Regions from separate parts of the Streptomyces sp. NBC_00887 genome, predicted to be linked through region 2. Evidence: riboswitches for the same ligand, from Rfam matches in the RefSeq annotation. Region 2 holds a riboswitch; each other region holds the start of a gene.
The links. A riboswitch is a leader RNA that binds a small molecule or an ion and turns the genes downstream of it on or off. The one in region 2 is predicted to bind cyclic di-AMP.

Region 1: linked by a shared signal. The riboswitch ahead of OG844_RS23025 (NlpC/P60 family protein) and the one ahead of OG844_RS18325 (M23 family metallopeptidase) in region 2 are both predicted to bind cyclic di-AMP.
Region 3: linked by a shared signal. The riboswitch ahead of OG844_RS40675 (C40 family peptidase) and the one ahead of OG844_RS18325 (M23 family metallopeptidase) in region 2 are both predicted to bind cyclic di-AMP.

The regions. Positions count from the first base shown of each region.
Region 1 is NZ_CP108788.1:5,078,976-5,081,234, reverse strand. It holds gene OG844_RS23025 (NlpC/P60 family protein) at 1-1,148, opposite strand, end outside; cyclic di-AMP (ydaO/yuaA leader) riboswitch at 1,147-1,307, opposite strand; gene pcrA (DNA helicase PcrA) at 1,566-2,259, shown strand, end outside.
Region 2 is NZ_CP108788.1:4,029,865-4,032,123, forward strand. It holds gene OG844_RS18325 (M23 family metallopeptidase) at 80-862, opposite strand; cyclic di-AMP (ydaO/yuaA leader) riboswitch at 875-1,042, opposite strand; gene OG844_RS18330 (M16 family metallopeptidase) at 1,235-2,259, opposite strand, start outside.
Region 3 is NZ_CP108788.1:8,909,356-8,911,614, reverse strand. It holds gene OG844_RS40680 (haloalkane dehalogenase) at 1-512, shown strand, start outside; cyclic di-AMP (ydaO/yuaA leader) riboswitch at 993-1,166, shown strand; gene OG844_RS40675 (C40 family peptidase) at 1,169-1,639, shown strand; gene OG844_RS40670 (LysE family translocator) at 1,708-2,259, opposite strand, start outside.

The DNA.
Region 1 (2,259 bases), 1.0 Mb from region 2:
GGGCGCACGCTGCCGTAGATCGGCATGTAGTAGATCGACTCCTCGCGCACGTTCGCGCCCGGCTTCGGCGCGTGGATCATCATCCCGTCGCCCTTGTAGATGCCGACGTGGCTGATGTCGTCGTAGAAGAAGACCAGGTCCCCCGGCTTCAGATCGGCGGTGGCCACCCGGGTGCCGACCTCGACCTGGTCCCAGGTGGTGCGGGGCAGGTCGACGCCCGCCGCCTTCCACGCGGCCTGCGTCAGCCCGGAGCAGTCGTACGAGGACGGGCCCGTCGCCCCCCAGACGTACGGCTTGCCGATCTGGTCCCGGGCGAAGGCCAGGACCTTGTCCGCCTTCGAGGCGTAGCTGCTGTCGGATCCGGTGCCGGTGCCGGTGCCGGTGCCCGCCTCCTCCTTCGAGGCCTCCTCGGCCGCCCGGTCCGCCTCCGCCTTCGCGGTGGCGGCCTGCTCGCGCGCGAGCTCCTCCGCCTTGCGCCTGGCCTCCGCCTCCTTCTTGCGCTCCAGCTCCGCGAGCCGCGCCTTCTCCTCGGCGGTCAGCTCCGACAGCAGCGTGCGCGCCTCGGCCAGCTTGTTCTGCACCTGCTGCTTGCTGGTGCGCAGCGTGGTCTGCGACTCGGTGAGCGTCTGCAGGCTCTTCGTCGCCTCGACCCGCTTGGTCGCCGCCTCGCTCTGCTGCGTACGGAAGTCGGCGACCGCCTTCTGCTGCTGGCTGGTCATCCGGGCCATCAGCTGGTCCTGGTCGAAGTACGACTGCGGGTCGTCCGCGAGGAAGAAGGTGGCCGTGGGGGCTATCGCGCCGCTGCGGTACTGCGCGGCCGCGTAGTTGCCCAGCTCCCGGCGCGTCTCGTTCAGCTTGTCGGCGCGCTTGGCCGCGGCTTCGAGGAGCGCGTCGACCTTGGAGCGCTGCTGGGTGGAGGACGCCTTCGCCTTGTTGTACTGCTGGGTCGCCGTTCCCGCCTGGCGGTAGAGGTCGTCCACCTTCTTCTGCACTTCTTCGATGCTGGGCTTGGGCTCCGCCGGGGCGGCCGTCGCGCTCTGTGTGGAGAGCAGGGTGACGGACGCGAGTGCCGCCGTCGTGAGCCCGACGGCAGGGGAGCTGGTGCGCACACGGGTGCGCGGTTTGCGATGCGACGCCAAGGCCGGCATCTCCTTCCGTGGACCGCCTACCGGGTTAGCTGTCGGGTTCGGGCGGAACGGAAGGCTGCCCTACGGTCCAGCGGGACGGACCGATTCACCCCGGTGCTGCGTGTGGGTCCCCGGTTCCGGACTCCCGTGCGGGAGTGACGGATTCGGCGAGGGTGCCCGCGCGGCGTGGTTCGCCTCAAGGGGGTAACGGTCACCCGTCGGAGCACGCTAGCCAACCCGTGGCGTCCCTGTGAAGGTTGATGTTCGATATGCCCGATACATTTCCGTGACCTTTCCGGATTGAGTGGCCCCACAGCGGGAACAACTACTGAATCCCTACGCACTGTGGGCAATCCGTCTCGGTGCGCGCACGGATCGGGGGCATCGTGCGGAATGCGGCCCCGGGGTGTCGGTGCGGCCGCCTAGACTCGTCAGGCGATGAGCAGCCTCTTTGACGACAGTTTCCTGACCGGCCTCCAGCAAGCGGACGAGGGCCCCCCGCCACCTCCCGAGGACCACGCACCCGAAGCGGTGCCAGAGGACCTCTTCGGAGGTGTATTCGACGGGCCCCCGCCGCCGCGCGAGGCCTACTACCGCGACGGCGCCCCGCGCCCCGTCGTCGACTCCGCCGCGCTGCTCGACGGGCTGAACACCGAGCAGCGCGCCGCCGTCGTCCACGCGGGCTCCCCGCTGCTCATCGTCGCCGGGGCGGGCTCGGGGAAGACCCGGGTGCTGACGCACCGGATCGCCCATCTGCTGGCCGAGCGCGGGGTGCACCCGGGGCAGATCCTCGCGATCACCTTCACCAACAAGGCCGCGGGCGAGATGAAGGAGCGCGTCGAGCAGCTCGTCGGACCGCGCGCCAACGCCATGTGGGTCATGACCTTCCACAGCGCGTGCGTGCGGATCCTGCGCCGCGAGTCGAAGCGCCTCGGCTTCACCTCGTCGTTCTCGATCTACGACGCCGCCGACTCCAAGCGGCTGATGGCGCTGGTCTGCCGCGACCTGGACCTCGACCCGAAGCGCTATCCGCCGAAGTCGTTCACGGCGAAGGTCTCGAACCTGAAGAACGAGCTGATCGACGAGGAGACCTTCGCGGGCCAGGCCGCCGACGGCTTCGAGAAGACGCTGG
Region 2 (2,259 bases):
GCGGAGCAGTCCCGGGGTGCGGCACGACGAAGGCCCCGGCGGGTGCCGGGGCCTTCGGGAAGCTGTGCGGTACGGGGTCTCAGACCTGGAGACCGTGCGCTCGGAGGTAGGCGACAGGATCCATGTCGGATCCGTACTCCGGGGTGGTCCGCGCCTCGAAGTGCAGGTGCGGTCCGGTGGAGTTGCCGGTGGAGCCCGACAGGCCTATCTGCTGCCCCGAGGTGACGCTCTGTCCGACGGACACGCCGATCGAGGAGAGGTGGCCGTACTGGGTGTACGTGCCGTCCGTCATCCGGAGCACGATGTTGTTGCCGTACGCGCCGCCCCAGCCCGCCTCGACGACCGTTCCGGCGCCTACCGCGACGACGGAGCTGCCGGACGCGGCGCGGAAGTCGACGCCGGAGTGGCTGCCGGAGGACCAGAGGGCACCGCCGGACTTGTAGCCGGTGGTCACGGAGGAGCCGGCGACCGGGAGGTGGAAGGAGTTCAGCCGGGCTCGCTCGGCGGCGCGGGCGGCGCGCGCCTTGGCCTCGCGGGCCTCCTTGGCGCGGGCTTCGGCCTCACGCTTGGCCTCGGCCTTCGCCTTCGCCACCGCTTCGGCCTTCGCCTTCGCCGCGAGGTCGGCCTGGTGCTGCTGCGCCTCGGCCTGGGCGTCGATCTGGGCGGCGAGAGTGGTGTCGATGGCAACGGCCTGGGTCAGACCGGTGACGGTGAGGGCCTCGGAGTCCGCGGCGAGGGCCGGGGAGGCCATTGCGCCGATGACGCCGGTGGTGGCCAGAGCCGCGATGCCGGCGACCTTGGCGCTGCTGCGCGTCAGGCGGCTCGGGGCACGATGCTTCCCGGTGGCACGGGTGAACGCCATGGAGGGGCTGATCCTTTCCTTCCTTCTCGCCTACCGGGTTAGCTGACGGGTTCGGAGCAGGAAGGTCTCCTACGGATCCCCCGCCTCGTACGAGACGCGGACATCCGATTCACCCCAGGGACTGCGTGGGTCCCCGGCTCCCCAGGCTCGCGCCTGACGGGGACTCGGCGATGGCTGTCCGGCGCCGCGGATGCGGCATACGTCTGGCGGACAGCCGAGCCGACGCTAGGCCGGGCGACTTTCAATCACCAAACGGACAGGGCGCTTTGTCGCACATCCCACAGGTCATACATGAACGCTCTTCACCAAATCAGACAAAAAGGAGAACCCCGGCGAGAACGCACTCGCCGGGGTTCGCTCTGCTCAGTCCTGTCAGCCGGTGACGACCGACACCTCGCCGATACCCAGGGCCCTCACGGGCTCCGCGATCTGCGAAGCGTCTCCCACCAGGACCGTGACCAGCCGGTCCACGGGGAACGCGTTGACCACCGCGGCCGTCGCCTCCACCGTGCCGGTCTCCGCCAGGCGCGCGTACAGCTGGGCCTGGTAGTCGTCCGGGAGGTGCTGCTCCACCTGGTCGGCGAGGGTGCCCGCGACCGATGCCGCCGTCTCGAACTTCAGCGGGGCGACCCCGACGAGGTTCTGTACGGCGGTCTCGCGCTCGGCATCCGTCAGTCCCTCGGCCGCCAGGGTGCGCAGGACCACCCAGAGGTCTTCCAGGGCCGGCCCGGTGGACTCCGTGTCCACGGAGCCGCTGATGGCGAGCATCGCGGCGCCGGTCGCCCCGGAGACGGATCCGGGTGCCGTCGAACGCAGCACCTGGCCGAAGGCCCGGACCCCGTAGGTGTAGCCCTTCTCCTCGCGCAGGACGCGGTCGAGGCGGGAGGTGAGGGTGCCCCCCAGGCAGTACGTGCCCAGGACCTGGGCGGGCCAGACGCTGTCGTGCCGGTCGGCGCCGATCCGGCCGATCAGCAGCTGCGTCTGCACCGCTCCGGGACGGTCCACGATCACCACCCGGCCGGTGTCGTCCGCGGTGATCGGCGGCACCGGGCGCGACTGGCCGACGTTGCCCGACCAGTCACCGATGGTGTCCGCGAGCAGCGTGTCCAGATCGACCCCGGTGAGATCGCCGACGATGACGGCCGTCGCCGTGGACGGGCGGACGTGGGCGTCGTAGAAGGCGCGCACACCCTCGGCGTCGATCCGCCGCACGGTCTCCTCCGTGCCCTGGCGCGGACGCGACATCCGCGCCGTGGCCGGGAACAACTCCTTGGAGAGCTGCTTGGCCGCACGCCGGGCGGGGTTGGCCTGCTCGTGCGGAATCTCGTCGAGCCGGTTGCCCACGAGGCGCTCCACCTCGCTCTCGCTGAAGGCCGGCGCCCGCAGCGCTTCGGCGA
Region 3 (2,259 bases), 4.9 Mb from region 2:
CGATCATCAAACCGCTGGTCGGCGACGAATTCCCGTCGGCCGGAAGGGAGTTGTTTACTCTTCTGCGCACCCCGGGGGTGGGCGAGGAGATGATCCTGGAGAAGTCGCTGTTCATCGACGGGCTCCCGGGCACGCTCGCCACCCCACTGGATCCGGCCGATCTCGAGGTCTACCGCCGCCCCTTCCCGACCCCGCACAGCCGCCGCCCGATCCTGGCGTGGACGCGCATGATGCCGCTGGACTCCGAACCCGCCGACGTCGTGGCCCGCATCGAACGCTACGACGCCTGGCTGGCCGCCAGTCCCGAAGTCCCCAAGCTGCTCGCCTCGTTCGATCCCGGTCCGGGCGCGATGACCGACCAGGGGGCAGTCGCCTGGTGCGAGGAGAACATCGCGGGTCTGGAGGTCTCCCGCCACGGGCCGGCCGGCCACCACTCCCCGGAGGACCGCCCCGCGGACCTGGCCGGGGCGATCAACGTCTGGGCCGACCGCCACGGGCTGGCACGCCCGTAGACGTCCTCGAATTGCGGAAGGACGGTCACCGGCCCGTCTCCCGCCGAGGGGTGCACGCGCCTCGCTCACCGCCACCGTCGAACACCCGGGCTACGGAACCCTCGGCTGCCCCGAGCCGCCAGATCTTCGAACAGTTCCGTCAACGGCTGCACCGATGCCCCCGAAGCCGGACACGCCCGATGCGCAGATCAATTTTACTCACCCGTTCGGCGTAGACCATCCCCCTCACGGGGGACAGCTCAACTTGCGCAGTGCGCGCGGACACTGAGTGGAATTCACCGTTCCGCTGCTGGTACGAGGCCGGTCACACAGCGTCGCCTCAGCTTCGGTCCCGCCCCGTCCACCCGAACGGATCAGTCGTGATGACTCTCACAAAACAACCTTCACCGCGGAAATCCGGCAGCCCGTGAGTAAAGATCCCTGAGACGACAAGCCCCCGCCACCGCGACGGGGCGGTCCGGGCGGACGCCGAGTCCTGCCGCTGTCCGGATGCCTGGTCGACAGAAGTGGATCGGCAGGAGTGGAGGACCCGAGCACAACGGGTCGACGGGATATCCCTTCGACCCTCGGGGTGAAGCCGCCAAGTGCGGCCGGGCAACTTCGCCAGCCCGAACCCGACAGGTCATCCTTCACAGGCGGCTGACGAAGGGTTGCGCATGACTGCGCAGGTTCATGTCCCGTCTCTTTTCGCCCGGGTCGGTACGGCCTCGGTTCTCACATTCGCTGTAGGTACCACCATGCTCGCCCCCGGCCTCGTCAACGAGGCCGGGGCCGCTACCCACTCGACGAGGGCGCTCGACATCGCCGCCTCGAAGAAGGGAGCGCCCTACAGGCACGGCGCCAGCGGCCCCCACCGCTTCGACTGTTCGGGCCTCACGCTCTACGCGTTCAAGAAGGCGGGCAAGAAGCTCCCCCGCACGGCCCAGCAGCAGTACAACAAGACCCGCCACATCTCCTCGTCGCAACGGCGGCGCGGCGACCTGGTCTTCTTCCACGCGGGCCGGAGCGTCTACCACGTGGGCATCTACGCCGGCGGCGGCAAGATCTGGCACTCGCCGAAGACCGGGGCGGTGGTCCGGCTGGAACGGATCTGGTCGAAGAGCATCTGGTACGGGCGGGTCCGCTGACGGCTGCCCCCGGCTGACACCGCCGCCGGCCGTCCCTGCCAGCCCCGCAGGAGGCCGGTCCTGCCGAGTCAGTGCAGCAGGGGCCCGGTCACCAGCACGAGCCCCAGCGCGGTGAGCGCCGCGCCGCTGCCGCCCTCGATCGCGCGGGCGGTACGCGGCCGGCGCAGCCAACGGCCGAGGCGGTCCACCAGCAGGGCCACGGCCGGGAACCAGAGGAGGGCCAGCACCACGACCACGGCCGCCAGCAGCAGGGTTCTGGGAAGCGGCGGCTGCCCCTCGGGGACGAACTGGGGCAGCAGGCTGAGGAAGAGCACAGGCGCCTTCGGGTTCAGGGCGTTGGTCAGGAAGCCCTGGCGCAGTGCCCGTACCGGCCCCCGTTCGGTTGCGGGCGCCTCATCCGGTGCGGAGGCGCCCGCAACCGCCCGCCGCCGGACCGCGTACAGGGCGCTCACCCCCAGGTGGAGCACATAGGCGCCACCGAGCAGCTGCACGGTGCGGAACAGGACGGGCACCGCCACCAGCACCGCCGCGAGTCCGGCGACGGCCAGCGCGGTGTGCACGAGCAGCCCCCCGGCGACACCCACCGCCGCAGCCATCCCTGACCGGCGCGAGGCGAGGGC